One region of the Desulforhabdus amnigena genome, then DNA from elsewhere that is predicted to be linked to it. Evidence: riboswitches for the same ligand, from Rfam matches in the RefSeq annotation. Region 1 holds a riboswitch; each other region holds the start of a gene.
The links. A riboswitch is a leader RNA that binds a small molecule or an ion and turns the genes downstream of it on or off. The one in region 1 is predicted to bind cobalamin.
Positions count from the first base shown of each region.

Region 2: it holds a riboswitch for cobalamin, as region 1 does, so the genes downstream of both, QMG16_RS10815 (hypothetical protein) here and thiC (phosphomethylpyrimidine synthase ThiC) in region 1, are expected to answer to the same signal.
Region 3: it holds a riboswitch for cobalamin, as region 1 does, so the genes downstream of both, QMG16_RS10155 (ABC transporter substrate-binding protein) here and thiC (phosphomethylpyrimidine synthase ThiC) in region 1, are expected to answer to the same signal.

Region 1 covers NZ_BSDR01000001.1:3,276,328-3,283,497, reverse strand. Annotated here, with positions in the region: gene QMG16_RS13995 (flavin reductase family protein) at 1-163, shown strand, start outside; gene QMG16_RS13990 (hypothetical protein) at 361-663, shown strand; gene QMG16_RS13985 (AF1514 family protein) at 768-1,082, shown strand; cobalamin riboswitch at 1,217-1,412, shown strand; gene thiC (phosphomethylpyrimidine synthase ThiC) at 1,567-2,865, shown strand; gene bzaB (B12 lower ligand biosynthesis ThiC-like protein BzaB) at 2,882-4,162, shown strand; gene cobT (nicotinate-nucleotide--dimethylbenzimidazole phosphoribosyltransferase) at 4,399-5,463, shown strand; gene QMG16_RS13965 (class I SAM-dependent methyltransferase) at 5,474-6,541, shown strand; gene QMG16_RS13960 (uroporphyrinogen decarboxylase/cobalamine-independent methonine synthase family protein) at 6,705-7,170, shown strand, end outside.
Region 2 covers NZ_BSDR01000001.1:2,537,655-2,544,824, forward strand. Annotated here, with positions in the region: gene QMG16_RS10795 (cob(I)yrinic acid a,c-diamide adenosyltransferase) at 1-134, opposite strand, end outside; partial or broken gene QMG16_RS10800 (cobalamin-dependent protein) at 482-1,043, opposite strand; partial or broken gene QMG16_RS10805 (acyl-CoA mutase large subunit family protein) at 1,117-2,619, opposite strand; gene QMG16_RS10810 (hypothetical protein) at 2,654-2,962, opposite strand; gene QMG16_RS10815 (hypothetical protein) at 2,956-3,393, opposite strand; cobalamin riboswitch at 3,424-3,625, opposite strand; cobalamin riboswitch at 3,871-4,055, opposite strand; gene QMG16_RS10820 (MBL fold metallo-hydrolase) at 4,162-5,001, opposite strand; gene QMG16_RS10825 (cytochrome c3 family protein) at 5,038-6,105, opposite strand; gene QMG16_RS10830 (DUF5320 domain-containing protein) at 6,716-7,021, opposite strand; gene QMG16_RS10835 (damage-control phosphatase ARMT1 family protein) at 7,095-7,170, opposite strand, start outside.
Region 3 covers NZ_BSDR01000001.1:2,373,181-2,380,350, forward strand. Annotated here, with positions in the region: gene QMG16_RS10140 (DNA translocase FtsK) at 1-432, shown strand, start outside; gene QMG16_RS10145 (cyclic nucleotide-binding domain-containing protein) at 670-1,128, opposite strand; cobalamin riboswitch at 1,373-1,557, shown strand; gene QMG16_RS10150 (sirohydrochlorin cobaltochelatase) at 1,697-2,578, shown strand; cobalamin riboswitch at 2,745-2,917, shown strand; gene QMG16_RS10155 (ABC transporter substrate-binding protein) at 2,955-4,229, shown strand; gene QMG16_RS10160 (iron chelate uptake ABC transporter family permease subunit) at 4,229-5,317, shown strand; gene QMG16_RS10165 (ABC transporter ATP-binding protein) at 5,314-6,381, shown strand; gene cobO (cob(I)yrinic acid a,c-diamide adenosyltransferase) at 6,371-6,895, shown strand; gene QMG16_RS10175 (TonB-dependent receptor plug domain-containing protein) at 7,125-7,170, shown strand, end outside.

The DNA of each region.
Region 1 (7,170 bases):
GGATGCAGCGGGTGGCTTCGACCCTCACAAAGCCGATCCTTTGATGGTCCTGCTGAACAATTCGGGAATGCGGTTCGTGACGGTAAAGGACACGGGTTACACCGAACCTTACGGGGCCATGTTCCCGGACGGCAAAGACAGGTTGGCGCACCTCTACAAATAGAGCACCATCGGATGTCAGGGAGAGCCGGCAACTGTCCGGCATCATAAAGAAAAGCTTCGTGGAAGTGAGCGGCTCTCGAAAAACCATCCCATTGCAGTGAGGCCCGCGGAGATGGCATCTTTCCAATCAAATGATTATTATTGTAGTCGAAACCGGAAGGATGGTTTTCAGTGAAATAGAAAGGGGTGATGTTTCTAATGGAAAAGATAAGATGCAAAACAAGCACCCTTGACTATACAACTCTTCGTGAACTTGCACAATCCCGTAACGTAAAATATGTGGAAGCACGGGGATTGGATATGAGGAAAGGGGTGCGCTTTCATAAGGATGGAAGCGACTGGATTGCAGTAGATGCAGGCTTGCCTGTGGAGGAAAAAATCCGGACACTAGGCTATCTGCTGGAAAACGAACCCGCAAGCATGGCAGCAAGGATTGGAATGAAGGGTGATTTCTCTGAAACGAGCTCTTTAACCCCTGTTCTGACCTTATGCTGTTCGTGAGTGTGATTTACACTGCGCATATTGTCATGTTTGCCCTCGTAGTGAGAGAGTAGAAAGATGTGAACAATCTGGATGCTCTCTGGTGTGAAAAGGAGGTGATTTGCGTGGAAAGCTGTGAACTGCCGACAGCAGGAATGTTTGACAAGGCGATTCACCTGCGCATCGAGGAAAAAGACCTCTCTTTTGAACGAGCCCGAGATGCTGCCTACAAGCGTGCTCACACTTACAGTTCCGATCCGATGCTGCTCAGCTGGTTTGACAGAAAAAGCGGGACATACTTTCCGAGCGCCGTTGAATGTTGTGGCAGGGGCGAACCCAGTTGGCTTACCTACGCACACGCCCGAGGTGGAGACCTGGCTATAGACATCAATGATGAAGATTACATTTTTGTCTTCAGGGCTAAGGAAGGTTTGAGTTAATGCATATGGGGTCAGCCCTTGACATAGGACAAAATCAAAAAGAAAAAGTGCTTGTCCAAGAAGGCCTGCCCCCTTTTACCGTGAGAATTCTTTTGACAAAATCTCGCGGTATGAATAAAAAGGGTCGCAAAAAATTGAGATGAGCACTTTCCAGGTGCCCGAAAGGGAGAATAGGGAACCGGGTGAAAATCCCGGGCGGTCCCGCCACTGTAACCGGTAGTCCACCTCATATCCACCGTCGGTCGTCCGTTTTTGGCAAGGCAGGCGGGAAGGGAGGCGCGGGCGTTCTAATCCGGGAGCCAGGAGACCTGCCTGAAAGTGTATGAACACAACCCGTGGGGGTTGGTACAAGGTGTTCATGGATGATGGAAAAGTCCATGCCGTAATCGGCATGGACTTTTTTTTGTTCTGAAAGGCGGCATGGTGCATGCGTAAACCAAGTGCCGGTCCTGATGAATAAAATCAACACCAGGAAAGGGATCTGATGAATCAGTTGAGTGAAGCTCTTAATGGAAAAATCACGCCGGAAATGGAACAGGTGGCGGAAAAAGAGGGAATTTCTCCCGAACGGGTAAGGCAAGGTGTTGCAGAGGGCACGCTGGTCATACCCCGAAACAATCGGCGGAGCGGCATGATCCCCTTGGGGATAGGCGCAGGGCTGAGGACCAAGGTGAGCGCCAGTGTGGGTCTTTACGGATCCGGTGCAAGCGTTGGTGTCGAAGTCGAAAAAATCAGGGCGGCCGTTGACGCCGGTGCGGATTCCATCATGGATTTGAGCGTCAGCGGAGATATCGACGCCATGCGGCGCCAAACCCTCGCGGTCACCCCCACACCCGTGGGAACGCTTCCCCTCTATCAGGCCATCGCGGAAGCGGCGGCAAAACATACGTCCCCGGTGCACATGACGGTTGAGGATCTTTTTGAGGTGATCGAGCGCCAGGCAGCAGATGGGGTCGACTTTCTGGCGCTGCACTGCGGCACGACCATGGACATCGTGCAACGGGCCAAAAACGAAGGCAGGATAGACCCCCTGGTGAGCTACGGCGGTTCCCATCTCATCGGATGGATGATCCACAACCAGCGGGAAAACCCGCTCTATGAGCACTATGACCGTGTCCTGGAAATAGCCCGGAAATACGATGTCACGGTCAGTCTCGCCGACGGCATGAGGCCCGGGTGTGTGGCCGATTCCCTGGACGGCGCTCAGGTGCACGAACTGGTCGTCCTGGGAGAACTCGTGAGGCGGGCGAGGGAAGCGGGAGTCCAGATCATGGTAAAGGGGCCGGGTCATGTTCCCCTGAACCACATCGAGGCGACCATGACGCTTCAGAAAAGCCTCTGCAGGGGAGCGCCCTACTTTGTTTTCGGTCCCTTGGTGACCGATATCGCCGCCGGCTACGATCACATCAACGGCGCCATCGGGGGAGCGATAGCGGCATGGGCGGGAGCCGACATCATCTGCTATGTCACGGCCGCCGAACACATCGGCATTCCCGACGTCGCCCAGGTGCGCGAGGGGGTGATCGCCGCACGCATCGGCGCACATGCCGCGGACCTGGCCAGGGGGCTCGAAGGAGCCGCGCAGTGGGACCTGCGACTCTCCCGGGCCAGGAAGGAGCTGGACTGGGAAGCACAGCTTGCCCTGGCCATAGATCCCGAGCGAGCCAGGGAGCTCAGAAGGCAGAGAAGCGAGGAATCTTCTTCTGCCTGCGCCATGTGCGGAAAGTACTGTGCGATGAAAGTGGTGTCCCGGTATTTAGGGACTTCCGAACGATCTTGCTGAGAGAAAGGATGAATCCATGACTCAGGTGCTGGCGGCCCGTGCGGGCAGAATCACTCCCGAAATGGAAATGGTGGCTCACAGGGAGAATGTGGATATCGAGTTTATACAGGCTGGAGTGGCTTCGGGGAGCATCGTCATTCCCAAAAACATCAGGCGAAAAGCATTCACCTGCTGCGGTATCGGACAGGGTTTGAGGGTTAAAGTGAACACCCTGATCGGTACCTCCAGCGATCGGGACGACATCCGGATGGAAGCCCGCAAGCTTGCCGTCGCGCAGGATGCGGGGGCCGATGCCGTGATGGATTTGAGCACCGGCGGGGATATCGACGGCGTGCGGCGGCAGACGCTGGCGCAGGCAACGGTTGCCGTCGGAAGCGTACCCATCTACCAGTGCGCCATCGAGGCCATCGAAAAGCGGGGAAGCGTGGTGGCCATGACGGCGGACGATATGTTCGCGGCCATCGAGAGGCAGGCGGCGGAAGGTGTGGACTTCATGGCGATCCACTCCGCTTTGAACTTCGAGGTCATCGAGCGCCTCAAGACCACCGGGCGGGTCACGGACGTGGTCAGCCGGGGTGGAGCTTTCCTCACGGGCTGGATGCTGCACAACGATAAGGAAAACCCCTTGTATGAGCAATTTGACCGGTTGCTCGAGATCCTGAAGCGCTACGACGTGACATTGAGCCTGGGAGACGCCATCCGGCCCGGTGCGACGGCGGATTCCCTCGATGGAGCGCAGCTGCAGGGGATGATCATTGGCGGTGAGCTGGTGGCGAGAGCTCATGCGGCCGGAGTCCAGGTCATGGTGGAGGGACCGGGGCATGTCCCCATGCACCATGTCCGGGCAACCATGCTGCTGCAGAAGCGTTTGTGCAACGGCGCACCCTATTTTGTCCTGGGAACACTGGCCACCGATATCGCCCCCGGATACGATCACATCACTTCGGCCATCGGCGGCGCCATAGCCGGTGCGGCCGGTGCCGATTTCATCTGCAATGTCACACCGGCGGAACATCTCGGGCTGCCCACGGAACAGGATGTCAGGGATGGGATCATCGCCGCCCGCATCGCCGCCCACGCGGCGGACCTGGCCAGAGGCAACAGGCAGGCTCTCTCGAAGGACCTGCAGATGGCCCGGGCCCGGGTGGCCCTGAACCTGGACCGGCAAATCGGCCTTTCCATCGATCCCGAAAAGATGAAAGCGAACGGCGCAAACAGGGACGGCGGCCATTGCTGTGCCGTTTGCGGCCCCCAGTGCGCGGCGCAGGTCGCAGCCCGGTATTTCGGCATCGCCTGAACCGGGATTGAATGGGGATGATGAAAATCGGAGGTCTGGCCATCAGACTTTTTTATCCGCAGATTGCGCAGATTTTCGCAGATTAAGAGCCTATCCAAAAACCTACCTCGGCAGCGGACACCCCCCTTTAATTCCCCCCTCAAGGGGGGACCAAGGGGGGTGTCGCAAAGTCCACAGGTGGTTTCTGGATAGGTTCTAAGAAACCAGCTCTATTTCAAGGAATCGGAGGGAATCGAATGGGATCGATACTTCAGACTACTTTGGAGGGAATAAAACCCTTGAGCGCCGACTGGCGTCTAAAGGCCAGGAAACATTTGGATAACCTGGCCATTCCCCAGGGAAGCCTGGGAGATCTTTTGGGTCTGGCGGAACAGCTGGCGGCCGTCAAGGAGAGCCTCCGGCCGTCCGTCACGAGCAAAGCGGTGGTGACCATGGCTGCGGATCATGGGGTGGTGGAGGAGGGCGTGAGCGCCTTTCCACGGGAGGTGACCCCCCAGATGGTGGCGAACTTCGTAGCCGGGGGGGCGGCCATCAACGTTTTGGCAGGGGTCGTGGGGGCCCGCGTGGTGGTTGTGGACATGGGGGTTGGCAGCGATCTGGACAGGTCGTTTGAAGGAAAAGTCCTCTTCCGCAAGGTGGACTATGGTACGCGCAATATGGTTCAGGGCCCGGCCATGAGCCGCGAGCAGGCCGTGAAGTCCCTCGAGACCGGCATCGAGATCGCCGGTCGCCTGGTTCGAGAAGGCGTTGAACTGCTCGCCACCGGAGACATGGGCATAGGCAACACGACGCCGAGTAGCGCCATCCTTGCGGCCTTTTCCGGGTACCCGGTCCGGGAAGTCACCGGAAGGGGGACGGGAATCGGCGACGATGCCCTCGAAAATAAAATCCGCGTCATAGAAAAGGCCCTGGATGTGAACAGCCCCGACCCCGCCGACCCCGTGGATGTTCTGGCCAAAGTGGGCGGATTCGAGATCGGCGGCATTGCCGGCCTGATCCTGGGGGCCGCCCGCCACAAGGTGCCCGTTTTGGTGGATGGCTTCATCTCCTCGGCGGGGGCCTTGCTGGCCAAAAGGCTGGCTCCCCCTTCCCTGGACTACATGATCGCCGCCCATCAGTCCCTGGAATCCGGGCACCGGTTGATGCTGGAGGAACTGGGCCTGAAGCCTCTGTTGAATCTGAACCTCCGGTTGGGAGAGGGAACCGGGGCGGCCCTGGCCATGAATATCGTGGAATCCGCGGCGCAGGTGATCAACAAGATGCTCACCTTCGAGGATGCTGGGGTGAGCAGAAAATCTTGAGGGATGCAGGATGAGACATCTGCCGTTTTTGGAACATGACTCCCGGGAGAGCGGTGCGCAGTATCTGGAGGATCTGGCTACGGGATACTGGTTTTCGGAAGCGCTTTTCACCGCGGTGGAGCTGGATGTCTTTTCCCGGCTCGATCCAGGGGGAAGCTCCGCCGCTCAAATGGCGCAGCTGCTGGAATGCGATGCCCCGGCAGTGGAGCGCTTTCTCGATGCGCTTTGCGCCATGGGTCTGGCAACCTATAATGGCGGGTTCTATTACAACACCCCAATCGCTTCAAACTACCTCGTCAAAGGGAAGGAAGGCTACCAGGGAAATTCCATCCTCTGGCGCAGGTACCTTGCCGCTCCCTGGGGGAACCTGAAGGGCTCTCTCAAGGCCGGCGGAAGAGTCCCCGACTCCGTTGCCCGGGAACCCGGGCAGCTCGCTAGGCGCATCCGCAGCTACATCCGCGCCATGGATGATGTCGCCCGGATCAAGATCCGGGAGATTCTGCCGCTTTTCGGCCCTGTTTCGGGAAATATCCTGGATGTGGGAGCGGGTTCCGGGGCCGTATCGGCCGGTTTCCTGGAGCGTTTTCCCGGCGCCGTGGCGACCCTGCTCGATTTGCCGGACGTACTGGATTGTGCCGTCGAATTGCTGCGCCCGAGGAAGCTGGAAGATCGAATGACTTTTTGCCCGGCCAATATCCTGGAGCCCTGGCCGGTGAGCGAAGGGGCCTTCGATCTCGTGGTCCTCTCCAATGTGCTCCACGCCTATGCGCAGACCGAGGCCGTCCATCTGCTGGATGAAGCCCGGCGATGCCTCACTTCCGACGGCTTCCTGGTCGTCCACGACTTTTTCCGGGAGCATCGTCCCCAGAAGGCCGCCCTTTTTGACTTGAACATGCTGCTCAATACTTACAACGGGAAGGTTTTTGCCGCCGAGTGGGTGCGTGAGCAGCTCACGGGCAAAGGACTTCACGTCACGGATCTCATTGCCCTCGGCTCGGACACGGGTGTGATCGTCGCCTCCAGGGATGCAGAAAAGCTGGCCGGGCTCCGCCTGGCAGTTCCTGAAATCGTCCTTTGAAGGGATTGGCGCCAGGTTAAGCATGATTCGACATTGTCAAAGGAGCATGATAATCATTGCATTCACCGTTAACCCGGGCGATGATTCCCGGTGGAAAGAATCACCCGGCGAAAACTCATGAGTGAACGCAATAAAATCCTTCTTTTCAAGCCAAAAGAGGGTCATGAACGCAAAGAAATCTTTCGAATTCTCCCCATGCGGTCTTGCCACCGGCGTTGGAAGCTTGCCTTTCGTTGATCCGGCCAAGGCGGTCTCCTTCGTGAGAAGGTACTTCACGGCCATTCCACATTGGCCTCAGTTGCCTCTCAGGGGAACGGAAGAAAATTTCGTGTTTCAGTTTTTGCGGGTGCTCGTGGAAACCGGATTGATCAAAATCAAAGGAGGGGTGCCCTGCTTTGACACGGCGGATCCCGCCTGGCCGGACCGTTTGACCCGCTTTTACACGATTTTCCTGGCTGCCGAAGAGGGTGATTCCCACGCACTGCAGAGCTTCGCTCTCCCCAGGGACAATTCGAAAGGATTTTATGCGTTTCTGGAAAGCATCGAAAGAACGGGCCCGCGCGGCATAAGGTTTTTCAAGGGGCATATGGTGGGTCCTCTTACTGCCGGATTCCACCTGAAGGATGATC
Region 2 (7,170 bases), 740 kb from region 1:
GCAAGCAGCCCAAGAAAGGAACTGAGCTCATCCAGATCACCATAGGCCTTGAGTCGATCGTGGCTCTTGGGAACCCGCTCTCCACTGAAGAGGCTGGTGGTCCCACGATCCCCCGTTCCAGTATAGATTTTCATCTTTTATCTCCTTCAGGAAGACATCCGCCCCACTATGCCGTGGCGGACTGAATTTTATATCTTTCGAGCCTCTTGCGAAAACGCCCTCCGACCATTGCCCGGATGCTCTAAAAAGCAATCTGGCTCTTTTCGGAAAACCGCCTCCATTTTAACTTGACATTGTCAGATTTCATTTGAACCACGGAAACACGGAGAACACCGAGATTTCATTTGGAGGTCTTTCTCTGTGCCCTCTGTGTCTCCGTGGTTTATATGACAATGTCACATAGATGTGTGAGGGTAACATTATGAGCTTTCATGAGGAAGGGGGAATCCCGTCCCGGATCATTTTTATGTGAGGCATGACTTCACGTATGCCTTGACGCTTCAAATCTCTTCACCAGCAGGTCCGCAGCCATGGTGGCCGAGAACCTTCCACTGACCACCCCACGTTCGATCTCAGGCAGGACTTTCTGAGCCGCCACGGGAATGACCGTACCCGAGCCGAAGATGAGGGAAGCCCCCTGCTCTCTCAGGTAGTCGTAATCCTGAACAGGAATGACACCACCCGCGATGACCACGATGTCTTCTCGCCCCAGCCGCTTCAACTCCTGCACCAGGGCCGGCAGGAGGATCTTGTCTCCTGCAGCGAGGGAGCTCATGCCGATGGCGTGCACGTCGTTTTCCACCGCCTGCGCTGCTGCCTCTTCAGGTGTCTGAAAAAGCTGGCCGACGTCCACGTCGAAACCCAGATCGGCGAAAGCCGTGGCGACTACTTTGGCACCTCGGTCATGCCCGTCCTGGCCCATTTTGACCACCATGATGCGGGGACGGCGGCCTTCAAGCGCTTCAAATTCATCGGCCATTTTTCCGAACGATTTCCACTTCCTGCTCTTCTCCGAATTCCGTGCTGTAGGCCCCCGATCTTGATACGAAAATCCCCCAGTTGATCATATAATTTGAATAGATCCGACTGGAGGCGATAGGCCTGCACCTGCCCTGCGCGTTTGCTCTGAAGGGCCTTGAAGTCCATGTTCGGCGCAGCCAGCGGAATTTCCTTCAGGTTGGGATACATGTTTGTGCCGACTTTTATATCTTTGCGGGTATCGATGTTCTTTGCCTTCCTAGCGGCCACGGCGGCCTGCGGCAGGCCTTCCAGGAGAGCCTGGGTCATACCGCCTGCGGCTTCCACATCCTGAAAAAGCTTCCACGCCTTGCGGGCCACGGAGTCTGCCAGCTTTTCGATGTACCAGGAGCCGCCGGCAGGATCGATGGGATGAACGAAATGCGCCTCCTCCTGCAAGATGATCTGCAGGTTGCGGGAAACACGTCGGGAAAACTCATCCGCCGGGCGGATGGGCTCATCGAAAGGACAAACATGCATACTGTCCACTCCTCCCATGGCGCCCGAGAAGGCTTCGGTAGTGTTGCGCAGCATGTTCACATAAGGATCACAAACAGTCTTGGTGTACGCCGAAGTTCGGGCATGAATCGTCATCTTTTGGGCTTCGGGGCTTCCGCCGAAAGCCTGGACAACCTGAGCCCACAAGAGGCGTGCAGCCCGGAGCTTGGCTATTTCCATGAAAAAATTGGGACCCAGGGAAAAGACGAAGCGCATGCATGGAGCGACATCGTCGACGGAGAGCCTCCTTTTGCTCAACTCGCGAAGGTATTCCACTCCCGTTGCAATGGCGTAGGCGAGCTCCTGGACGGCGCTTCCGCCCGCATCGTGATAGGGACTCCCATGCACCAGGATGGTTTGAAGATGGGGAGCATGTCCTTTGGACCAGGAAACAAGCGTGCTCATGGTATCGTAAGCGGTGGCAAAAGGAACCCGAAGCTTCCCTTCCGTGACCAGCTCGGCCAAAGGATCGGCGCCCACGCAGCATCGAATGTCAGCCAGAGAATCTCCCTGATGGCGAAGGTAGGCGGCAAGAAGCACCACCATGGGCAGAGCGACCGCCCCGGCATGGATCATGAGGGGTGTCGTGCGCAGGTCGATGCCTCGCAGGGCGGTACCGAGTTCATCCACCGTGGCGAGAGAAAGGCCGTTTTTTCCCACCCAGTCATTGTTGCTGTGGACATCGGGGTCAAGCCCCCTGCGGGACGACCGGTCAAGCACGAGCTTGAGAGCATTTTGCCCCCGAGCCAGGTCATGCCTGGCCACTTCATTGAATTCCTGGGGTGTGCTGCAATCGATTTCCTGGCAAATGTCCCAGGGCTTCAATACATAGCCTCCGGGCTCCGTCCCCCGGGCATATGCCGGATAGCTGGGAAGAGCCCCCATGTGGGGAAGGTCCTCCACGTCCTTGGCCCAATACATGGGCTGCAGGTCTATTTCTTCATAGGTTTTGGTGATCACCTTCTTTTCGAAGGGCGCCCCTTTGAGACTGGCCACCGCTTCCTGATACCAGGTTTCGTAAGTGGCCGGCTCGAATTCAGGGAAGAGCCTGGGGCTGTCGCATCCGCAGGTCTGATGAGCGTTCGCATTGAATTCGTCTGCCATGATTTGTTCGTCCTTAGTTTGAGAAAATGATGCGCTATGCTTGTGTTTTATTTACGTCGCGCCGGGCGGCCTGCTTGACGAAGCGGTAGACCTTCCCCTGGCCCATGTCGAGAACCACCGTGTCGCTTTCGAGCTCGATGGAGGCGGCTCCCAGCAATTCTCTGTAGTAGCGGCCGTCGTAAAAGCGGACGGAATGGGTGATACCTGGGTGAGCCCAATCATCGGGCAATCGAAAGACCTGAACATGGCTTGCCCGCCCCAGATGCATGTTCTCTCCATTGAGGGAGAGGACTGTGTGGTAGAAAGACATGTAACTTTCGGTGTTGGAAAGAAGGTTTAACATGTGAGCTCCTTGTTCATGGGTTTTTGATGGAAGAGCAAATTCGGACCATTGCGGAAGTTGGCTGGAAGCTTTTCTTCCAGAAGGTCCAAAAGGTACAGGGCCCTGGATCTCCCGATTTCAAGGGGCGAAACGGCATCCACGTACACGGATGGATCTCTGGCAGGCGTGGAGAAAGAATTTCCAGTGACCGGCATTGCTTCCGGGACGCATCGGGAGGACTTATCATAAGCACCGGAATCCAGTGGGGAAGCGTGAGCCCATAAGCAAGCACTATCGGAATGGACTCCGGCATAAATGGCAGACATCGAGACCCCACCGGTGCTTCCTTCAGGACGATTACCTGTTGAAATATCTGCGATATAAAGGCAGGAAACAGAAAGGACCGCAAGAACGCAGCACGACTTGAACCGAAGCGAGGTACACCGGCACATAAAACCTCCTTCCCCCCTCGGGGACAACAAATCAGGTTTTTCCGTCGCTCAGGCCTCCTGGCTGCCGTTCGCCCTACCGGCCGCGCCTTCCCATTCTCCATCCGAGAACAGTGGCTAACATGCGGCTTTCGTCCCGGTCACAGTCGCGGGGCGGCGGGAGATTCTCACTCCCTTCCCTGGTGCTGACAGATTCAATATCGGTTTGGCAATGAAGTGATTGGAAAAACTAAAGGATCATGCCTCGTTACATGCTGCACCTCCAGGCTGTTGATGTCCGGGCATCCGGAAGCCCCCGGCAGAGCCTCCGGATGGTCAAGAGATGAAAGTGTGTTGAGGAGGGGCCAAAGCCTTTCGTGAGCGAGACGAAAGGTGCTCAGCTTCAGCCAAAAAAAAATCCCCAGAGCAAAAAACGCTCTGAGGATTGCACCCTGATTTACTTGGTCCTTCAGTGAGCCACCACATATATCCACGTACGGACGACTCTTCATGCATCAGGCAGGTCTTCTGACTCCCGGATCGTCCTACTCTCCGAGCCTTCCCGTCTCAGCGGCGTGAAACAGTGGCATGTGCGGATTTCGTCTCCGTTTACAGCGGCGGGACCGTTCCCGATTTTCACGGGATTCCCTTTTAAGCGGCAATGCACCTGACAGCGATATTCGATTGTGGCAGAACAAGTAGCACGGTCTTTCACACCCTGTCAAGAAATAAAACGGGCCATGAAGGCAGTCGTTGGCCGCATGGAGATCCGGCGCCGATGGGCCCAATCCCTCATGGAACATTCAGCGAGAAACCTCCATGTCCGGCTTGCACAGGGCAATCCAAATGCTTTTTGAAGTATTCGACGGCCCCATCGCCGGTGCAATGGCAGGGAATGAGCGCAGCAATATCGTATTCCCTCAATGCTGCGGCCGTTCGTTTCAATCTGTCCATATCCGCATTCGATAGATGAAACCCTCCCATTAACACACGAATACGCCGCTCACCCGTTATATCTGCAATGCGACGCACCGTATTCACCAAACCTCCATGGCAGCATCCGACACAAATGACGAGACCTTCCTCTGTTTGGATCCAAAGGGCAAGATCGTCCTCGATGGGATCCGGACGCAATCCGATCGGGTCGAGAAAGAAAGGGCCGCCCGTATCTTCGAAATCAGTCTCTCTTGGAATGGGGCCGGTGATTCCAACCCGTTCGAGGGGAAATACAGGTTGTGCGATATAATGAATCTTCTCATCGGCCAAATTCATTACAGCGCTCATGGAATCGGCTGGCATCTGTATGGGCTTTGCAACTTTATCCCGAACACTGTAGCGTGGCAGGAACGCCGCCGAATGCAAATATACATGAGCGCAAGGAGCACATCCAAGTACGTAGGGGATGGCACCGGTATGATCATAGTGTCCATGGCTCAAAACCACGAGATCGGTCCGGCTCAAGTCCACGCCAAGCATCCTGGAGTTCACTGCCAGAGCATCTTTCTGGCCTGTATCAAAAAGAATTCTTTTGCCGTCAACCTCTATCCAGAAGGACAGACCATGTTCGGCAAGCAGTCCATCGGCAGACTTGTTGTCCACCAAAATTGTAATCTTAACCCGAGGCAAACTCATCGACTCTCCCCGTCCATGTAGGAAGCCATCGCAACTCTATTTTTCGCTCTTTTGCGGCTTTCCCATTTTCTTTAACTGTTCTTCCGTCAAAGGAGAACCAAATCCGACATACTGTATCTTCGGATCGGCTGGATTGGAAATCGGCGTCCATGTTCCGTTTTCATAATTTTGATATACACAACGGTACTGCACTCCTTTTACGACAGGAATCACCCCTTTCAGATTGAGTTCTTTTCCTCCTTCAAGCCAGGAAAGATCGATACCCCCCTTCAATGTTTTCTGGACAATTTCTGTTGCATGACATTCTTCACATTTGGTCCCCTCTTTCATCACCGAATGACTGAATTGAGGCGCAAATATGAGGAAAGTTTTATTTCCCGGGGCTACGAAAGATTGCATATTCGCCGACGTCACCTTTCCATTGTAGTTCATCAGAAATTTCCAGCCGGATACGGGAAGAGCTACCCTTTTGTTTTCTTTCATCATGGTCTCGAAGTGGCAACTGTTGCAGCTCACAACATGACGCACATGGCAGGCTTTACAGTCCAGCCTGTTTCCATGAACAGTGTGCGAGATGCTTTCCGGCCCCGATTCGTGGCACTGCTCACACGTCACGTCCATTGCTCCCGGCTCTTTCATTGACTTATACTCCATCCCATCGCCATGGATTTCACGTGCGGTGTGGCAATCCATACAGCCCATCCCGTTTGCAACGTGAACATCAGGAGTGTTCGATTCCTTATCGATCCTCATGATCATATGTGCCTCGCGAGCGTGGCAGCCCAGACACTTCTCCTGATCTTTTGCTGTAGCGACAGAATAGGTGGGTTTTCCCTTCACCTCCACCTTATGGCAGGCATCGCATGAAGCGACATGGCACTTATTGCATCCAGCTTCCGCGTAGGGAATACCCGTAATGGTTTCAAGGCCGCCATTTGCCTTGTCATACCAATAGGCCATTCCTCTCGCTGTGGCGTGCAGACTGGAAGAATAAAAACAATCCTCCTTTTTCGTTCCCTGAGCAGAGCCAATGACTGCCAGCCCCAGGGCAACCATAGCAATCATGCTTCCAAAAATGAGACCGGCAAGCAATTTTTTTTTCATTGTTCCTTCTTTCATCATTCCGTTTTCGGTGAAACCGGTTTTTCGACATTGAACAAACAGCTCCCGCCAGAACCATGAGAGAGCCCAAACCTTCGCTTCAAAGAGACAAAAGAGAGCAGAAAGTATCCGCCTATTTTGGTGCCCATCCGAAAACCTATCCTCCAGAGCGGCCCCTCCCCTTCAATTCCCTCTTCGAGGGGGTGGACTAAAGCCAATAAGGGCATTTTTTCTAAAATACAGCAAATTCAATATGTTATACCAAAGCAGGAATTAAAATAAAAGTGGCTTGAATAGCCGCTTTAGCGGGAAGGGCAAAAAACTGCCCTTGTCAGAGGACTACGAGGGGGCCAAGGTCCATGAGTGGCTTCCGGATAGGCTCTTAACTTGGCATTGCTAGATTTCATCGGAACCACGGAGACACAGAGGGCTCAGAGAAAGACTTTCAAATGAAAACTTAGTGTTCTCCATGTCTCTGCGGTTTATATGAAAAAAGGCTCATGGTTCATAGCTCATGGCTCATGCTGACATCGCTTTTCAAGAGCATTTCCCGCTTTCCCTATCACCTTGCATATCTTTGCCCTTTTTTCATTTTTCCTTGTGACTGTTCCGGTCATGGAGGTTGAAAAGCGTCAGTAGGGGGCTGTAGATCACACATTCTTCGTCTGACATCCTCCAGGACTTCGATGCGACGCTGAATGTCTCGAAGCATCACTTGAAGGCACTGCACCCGAAACTTCAAGGAAGCAATATCCGCGGATGGTGAACCGGGATACAAAGTCAGCGGCTTTCCAGCCAAACCGGCAAATCCTGTATGAGGTTCGTCGGGAAGCTGGGATATCTTCAGCATGCAGTAGCCTCTGCCCTTACCGCTCATGGGCCCCAGTCCTCTTGGACCTGTTCCGTCGAAATCCGGCATGATTGGGTCTCCTGCAGTTATACAATTCTCAACGCTTGAAGCCTTCGTTTTGTGTGCGCCTGAACAGGCATCATTACGTGTTGCTTCGCCTCAATGCATGGGTTCCCAGCGGCAGCCCCGCGTGGGCTGCGATCACGGGACACTTGGCC
Region 3 (7,170 bases), 900 kb from region 1:
ATTCTCGACCAGATGGGCGCGGAATGCCTGCTGGGACAGGGGGACATGCTCTACCTGCCGCCTGGCACCGGCTATCCGCAGCGCGTGCATGGCGCTTTTGTGGCGGACGATGAGGTGTATGCCGTGGCCGAACATCTGAAGCAGTTCGGCGAGCCACACTATGTGGATGGCGTACTCGATGGAATGGCGGATGCCGAGGATGGAGGAACGGAGGTGGATCGGTTCGGCGACGAGTCTGATCCGCTATACGATGATGCCGTCGCCTTCGTGATCAGCTCCCGCCGCGCATCGATCTCCGCCGTTCAGCGCCAGCTGCGGATCGGCTACAACCGCGCCGCCCGGCTTGTCGAGCAGATGGAGGCGTCCGGCCTGGTCAGTCCGATGGAAAGCAATGGCAGTCGGACGGTTTTGGTGCCGGCACGGCAAGAGTAATCCGGTATGGCCAATGCTTTCTCGGACCATTCACCAACGTCCCAGCTTGCGCCTGCGCAGAATTTAGAGATTGTCAGGCGCCAATAGCCGGATATTTTCAAAGACCAAAGGCCCTTCAGATCACCCTCGAACAGATGCAGACGGGAACCGAAGGGCATTTCTTTTTTCGGTTCCCGCCCAAAGATTCAACACGACAAATAAATGATCGTACCCACAGGATATATCCGGGAGGTATTTCTAGGGGACATCGAACGAATTTACCAACTGCTGCGTGGTTCCTTCCAATCGCTCAAGAATCAGGTGAGAGACCCTTTGCATCATTTCATAACCAAAAGAATGATCCTTCTTACAGAGATCCATGATGCATTTGCTATCGATCAAGATCGTCTGTGTCGGTTCCGTAGCTCTGGCCTGGAAGTGCCACTTGTAGGGCGGGAAAAGCCATGACCAGCCGACAACTCCCCCCCCTTCGATGGTGTAGATTGTCAATGGGGTTCGATTCGGCAGCGGGAGATCAATGGCAACCTTGCCGCTGCGAATGAGATAAAGCCGGTCAGCCTCTCCACCTTCCTCAAAAATGACACTTCCGGCCCCGAAGTCTTTTTCAGAAGCACAATTGGCAAGCTTTTCGATGTTTCCAATGTTGAGATCTTTAAAGAGGGGGTGTTCCAACATTTCTCGCAGAAGCTCCGTCATAACCTGTCTCCTCTTTGCAGTTGTGGAATAACTTCAGTCTTGTCTCAGGAATTCAAGGTCGTCCCTAAAATACTTTCCTAACTATTGTCTTACGATAATCGCTTAGAGATGAACGCGCAATGGCATGTGAAGCTGAAACAATGAACCAGGGAACTTTGTCGAGGTATTGTCCTGCCTGCTTTTCCATAAGGTACATGAATGATTGTTGACATATCTGACAGTATCTCGTATAGATGATGCCGTATAAACAATATGGATGTCAGGTGCCGCTTGGTTTAAAAGGGAATCCCGTGAAATTCGGGAACGGTCCCGCCGCTGTTACCGGGGACGAAATCCGTAGGAGCCACTGTCCGTTCAAAGCGGGATGGGAAGGTTCGGAGAGTAGAATGATCCGCAAGTCAGAAGACCTGCCTGATGTTGCTTTGGAAATCGGTGCGTGGAGATATCCGATGACCTGATCGAGGACTAAGTGAACCAGGGTGCAATCCTTAGAGTATTCAGCTCTAAGGATTTTTTTTTTGCCTTGCCGCGCTTGCAATGAACCGAAAACAAAAGGGAGGATTTCGAAATGCTGCAAAAATGGCTGTTTCTAATGGGCCTGCTCGTTTTCTTGAGTACTTTGAGTGTCAATGCCTTTGCCGGCCATGGGGAAAAGAGGGCTGAAAAGAAGGCGATTTTGCTGGTAGCCTTTGGAACAAGCGTACCCGAAGCCCAAAAGGCGTTTGACGTGATTGACGCTGAAGCCAGAAAACGCTTTCCGGGTGTTGAGATCCGATGGGCTTATACATCCGGTATCATTCGAGCCAAACTGGCCAAGCAGGGCAAGATCATGGATTCCCCCGAAGTGGCTCTGGCAAAGCTCATGAACGAAAATTACACCCATTGCGCCATCCTTTCCTTGCACACTATTCCCGGAATCGAGTTCCACGATCTCTACCAGAACGCTCATTGCTTCCAGGAGATGTCGGGAGGTTTTGAGAAAATACTAATCGCACGGCCCCTGCTTTCCTCCAAGGAAGACATGGAAAGAGCGGCAAAAGCCATGATCAAACATATTCCGGCCAGCAGAAAACCGGAAGAAGCGGTTCTTCTCATGGGCCACGGCAGTGAAAAGCATCCAGCCGACGCCTTGTACCTGGCAATGAACCAAATTTTTCAGGAACTCGATCCCAACGTGTTCGTAGGCACTGTGGAAGGGTACCCGGCCCTGGATGACCTTTTGCCGAAACTCACTGAACGAAAAGTGAAAAAGGTTTATCTCATGCCGTTTATGCTCGTAGCGGGTGATCATGCGCGAAACGACATGGCGGGAGACGAGCCGGACAGCTGGAAGTCGGTTCTCACCAAGAACGGCATCGCGAGCGAGGCCGTTTTGAAGGGCACGGCCGAATACCCTGAGATTGTCGAGATATGGCTGGATCATCTCGCTGCCGCTTTTGCTCATTTTTGAAAAGAGGGCTGCGATCCGCTCAAGGGAGTTGGCGGATTCCGGTATCTCGTTATTCACCACGGAGACACGGATGGCACGGAGAAAATTTTGGAATTCCTATGGAATTCCCCTGTGATCTCTGTGCCTTCGTGGTAAGAGGTACTAAAAACTCTAACAGCAAAAACTCATTGAACAAGTTGCATCGTTTCAAGGGAAGGAAGTGCAAATCTTCCGCCGCCCCGCGACTGTGATCGGGACGAAAACCGCATGGTGCCACTGTCATGCCCAGAAGCGTGATGGGAAGGCGCGGTGATTAGGATGAACGTGAGCCAGGAGACCTGAACGATGCCGGAACTTTTCACCGAATCCCCGAGGGGGGAAAAGGAAAGCCCCATCCATGTACGTTTTTCCTTCATCCTTTGCACGTATTGTTTTCTGCATCCTTTCGGCTTTTTTTCCTTTCATCTCCATCGCGACCTGTGCGGCGATGTTCATGGCCGAAAATACGCTCCCGCAACCTCCCCATCCTTCCGCGCCCATTGCGGAGCATGAAGCTCAAACGGAGCACGGGCAGGCTGACCTCTTTCCCGGCAAGGCGCGGATTCGATATGCCAAAGGCTTCACCATCGAATACCACAATACGTACAAAAAGATTCAGGTTCTCTCCCCCTGGCGTGACGCTCAAGTGACTTTCACCTACCTCCTCGTGCCGCACGGCCAAACGCCTCCGACAGCGCCTCCTGAAGCCGTGGTCGTCGAGGTCCCGGTGCGGCGGGCAGCTCTTACGAGCACAAGCTCCGTGCCGTTCTTCCCTATGCTTCAGATTGAACAGGCATTGGTGGGATTTTCCGGTTGTACACGTGTCACCACGCCCAAGGTGGTAGAAATGATCCAGCAGGGGCAGGTCACTGAAATCGGCTGCGGAAGCAACGGAATGGACAGAGAACTGAACATGGAGCAGCTCTTCGCTCTTCAGCCGGACATCGTTATAACCCACGGCACCGGCATTCCCCAGTTTGACAAACATCCCAAACTCATTGAAGCCGGCTTTCGAACGGTCATCGAAGCCTGTCACATGGAATCTACGCCACTGGGCCGCACCGAGTGGATAAAGTTCATTGCCGCTTTTTTCAACAAAGAGGCGGAAGCCGAGCGCCTCTTCGACGAGATAGCAATGCGCTATGAAGATCTGGCGGAAAAGATGGGGACGGTGACGGAACGGCCCACGGTATTGTACGGAATGGTCTACCGTGACTTATGGTATGTCGCCGGAGGCAAAAGCTACCACGCAAAATTCATGGCAGATGCGGGGGCGGACTACCTCTGGAGCGACGACACGTCGACGGGAGTCATGCCCATTGGCATGGAAACGGTCTTCGATCGCGCCAGGGATGCGGCATTCTGGCTGAATCCGGGGGCCTGCAGCTCATTGGAAGAACTGTCGGGAGCCGACGAGCGTTACGGTGCATTCCGGGCCTTTCGCACGGGCCATGTGTACAACAACAACGCCAAAATAGGGCCCGGAGGCGGCAACGATTTCTGGGAAACGGGGATGGCCCGGCCGGACCTCGTACTCGCCGATCTCATCAGCATTTTCCATCCGGATCGACTGCCTTCCCACCAGCGCATTTGGTACCGGCAGCTTCCACTCCACGCGGAGAAAGAAAACTGATGCGGAACATTCCCTCTTTTTTTTATGCCGACCCAGCACAAACCCTCTCCCGGAGCAGTACACTTCTCTGGGCGGGACTCATCACCACGCTGGCGGTCGTCTTCACACTGGAGCTCTCTCTGGGCTCGGTATTGATTCCCTTCAAGAGCGTCATTTCCATTCTGCTCGGGCATGAGGACGCTCCTGCCGGATGGCGAAACATCGTCCTGCTCTTCCGCCTGCCGCGAGCGGTCACTGCCGCTCTTGCGGGAGCGGCGTTGGGCATCGCCGGATTGAAAATGCAGACCCTGTTCCGCAATCCACTGGCAGACCCTTTTGTCCTCGGCATAAGCTCCGGAGCGAGTCTCGGCGTGGCCTTGACCATCATGACCGCCGGGGGGATGGGCTGGAGCATCCTGGTGGAAAAAACCGGGATCTCGGGGAACTTCTCCCTGATCTTTTCGGCAACGCTTGGCGCCGTTACGGTTCTGAGCATCGTTCTGGGGATTGCACGCCAGGTGGAGAGTAACGTGACCCTGCTCATCATCGGACTCATGTTCGGCTACATCAGCGGCTCTCTGGTGAGCATCCTCATGCAGTTCTCCCTCGAACAACAGATGCAAAGATACGTGGTCTGGACATTCGGCTCCTTCGGTGGAGTGACATGGAAACAGATCACGGTCTTCGCTCCGACCGTGATCATGGGTCTCGCACTGGCCCGGTTCCTTGCAAAACCCCTGAACGCATTTCTCCTGGGGGAAGGCTACGCCCGCAGCATGGGGGTCAATATCCGCGCCACGCGCTTCTGGATCATTCTGGGCTCTTCGCTCCTGGCGGGGTCCGTCACGGCCTATTGCGGCCCCATCGGTTTTCTTGGAATAGCGGTCCCTCACCTGTGCCGTCTGCTGCTGAAGACATCGGACCACCATGTTCTCGTACCCGCCGTAATTCTTCTCGGGGCGACGCTGGCGCTGCTGGCCGACCTCATCGCTCAGCTGCCCGGCACTCAGGTCGTACTGCCCCTCAACGCGGTGACCGCTCTGATCGGTGCACCGGTCGTCATTGGCGTGATTCTTCGCCGTCGAAATGCCATGGAGGCTGGAACATGAAGAGACAAACACTGCTGGAGGCACGGGATCTGGCTGTCGGATACAGGAAACCCAGGCGCCCCCCGCGCATCGTCACGGAGGGGATCAACATTGCGCTGCGCGAAGGGGAGTTCGTCTGTCTCCTCGGCCCCAACGGCGCCGGCAAGTCGACTTTGATCCGAACCCTCTGCGGGATGCACCCCCCCTTATCCGGCACGGTTTGCATTGCAGGAGAACCTTTGAAGGAGCTCTCCCCCCACATGCTGGCACAACGCATGAGCCTGGTCCTGACCCAAAGGGTCGCCGTCGGCATGATGCCGGTCAAGACGCTCGTGGCTTTGGGCCGCCATCCCTACACCGACTGGGCGGGACGGCTGGGCAAAAAGGACGAGGAAGCGGTGTGGCGGGCCATTGCCGACGTGGGCATCGAAGAACTGGCGCACCGCCCGGTCTGCGAACTCAGCGACGGTGAAAGGCAAAAGGTCATGATAGCCCGGGCGCTGGCCCAGGAGCCACAAGTCATGATCCTGGACGAAGCGACGGCGTTTCTCGATTTGCCTCGCCGTGTGGAACTCATGCATCTGTTGAAGGGATTGGTTCACGACGGACAGAGGGCCATCCTGCTGTCGACACATGATCTCGATCTGGCGCTCCGCTGTGCCGACCGGCTATGGCTCCTGCCTGCCGGCGGCCCGCTCCTCGAGGGCGTCCCGGAAGACCTGGTATTGTGCGACGCCTTTGCCAAAACCTTCGCCGACGCCGGGGTGTCGTTCGACAAAGGATCGGGGGCTTTCACCCTCAGCAATGCGGAACGGGGAGAAATCGGATTGTGTGGGGAAGGCGTGCATGCCATGTGGACCTACCGTGCACTCGAGCGTGCAGGATATCGCGTCCTCCCCCAGGGCAAAACGGAGCGGTGCGTCGAAGTGACGTGCGAAAACGGCTCGATATCCTGGCATATTCGCGGCTCGAACAAAGCGTACACATCCTTGGAAGCTTTGCTTGCGGGGCTGGAATACCGTTGGACTGCGCTTCATGAGGAATGTGCAAAACCGCTCACCGAGGAGTTGTCCCATGCAGACTAAAGGATTGATCATGGTAAATACCGGCAACGGCAAAGGCAAAACCACCGCAGCCCTCGGTCTTGCTTTCCGCGCTCTGGGACACGGACTGCCCGTGTGTATCATTCAGTTCATCAAAGGAAAGTGGAAATACGGCGAATTAAACTCCGCAAAGCGATTTGAAGACTTGCTGGAGTTTCACGTTGTGGGACAGGGCTTCACCTGGAAGTCCGGCGACCCGGAAGGCGATCGCCGGGCGGCGCAGGAGGGATGGAAACTGGCCAAAAGCATCATTGAAGAGGGACGGCATCACCTGGTCGTTTTGGACGAATTCACGTACCCCCTGAACTATGGGATGGTGGACGAAGAGGAGGCCATCGCATTTCTTTGTCGAAAGCCGGAAGCGCTGCACGTGCTCATAACAGGGCGCAATGCCCCAGCATCACTCCTGGACATTGCGGACATGGTCACTGAAATGCGTGAAGTGAAGCACCATTTGAAGGCCGGAATCAAAGCTCAGAAGGGCATCGAATTCTGAACTGCTCCCCCCTGAACAACGGCGTACATGAAACCTGTGGGCGTTTACTCAACAAGCGAAAGGAGAAATATCAAAGAATCAAATACCTGTCATCGCAAAGCAAAAAGAAAGGGGCAGATCGGAGTCCCTGGCAAGAACCGGATCTGCCCCCTGGGAACTGTAAACCTGTTTCAAAGTAGTCCCCGCCGTCATTCTCACAAAAAGGTGGGGGGATTGGCAAGGAGGAAATGTGAAACGCTATTTCGTTGCGGTTTTGGCGGTATTCTGCCTGATGA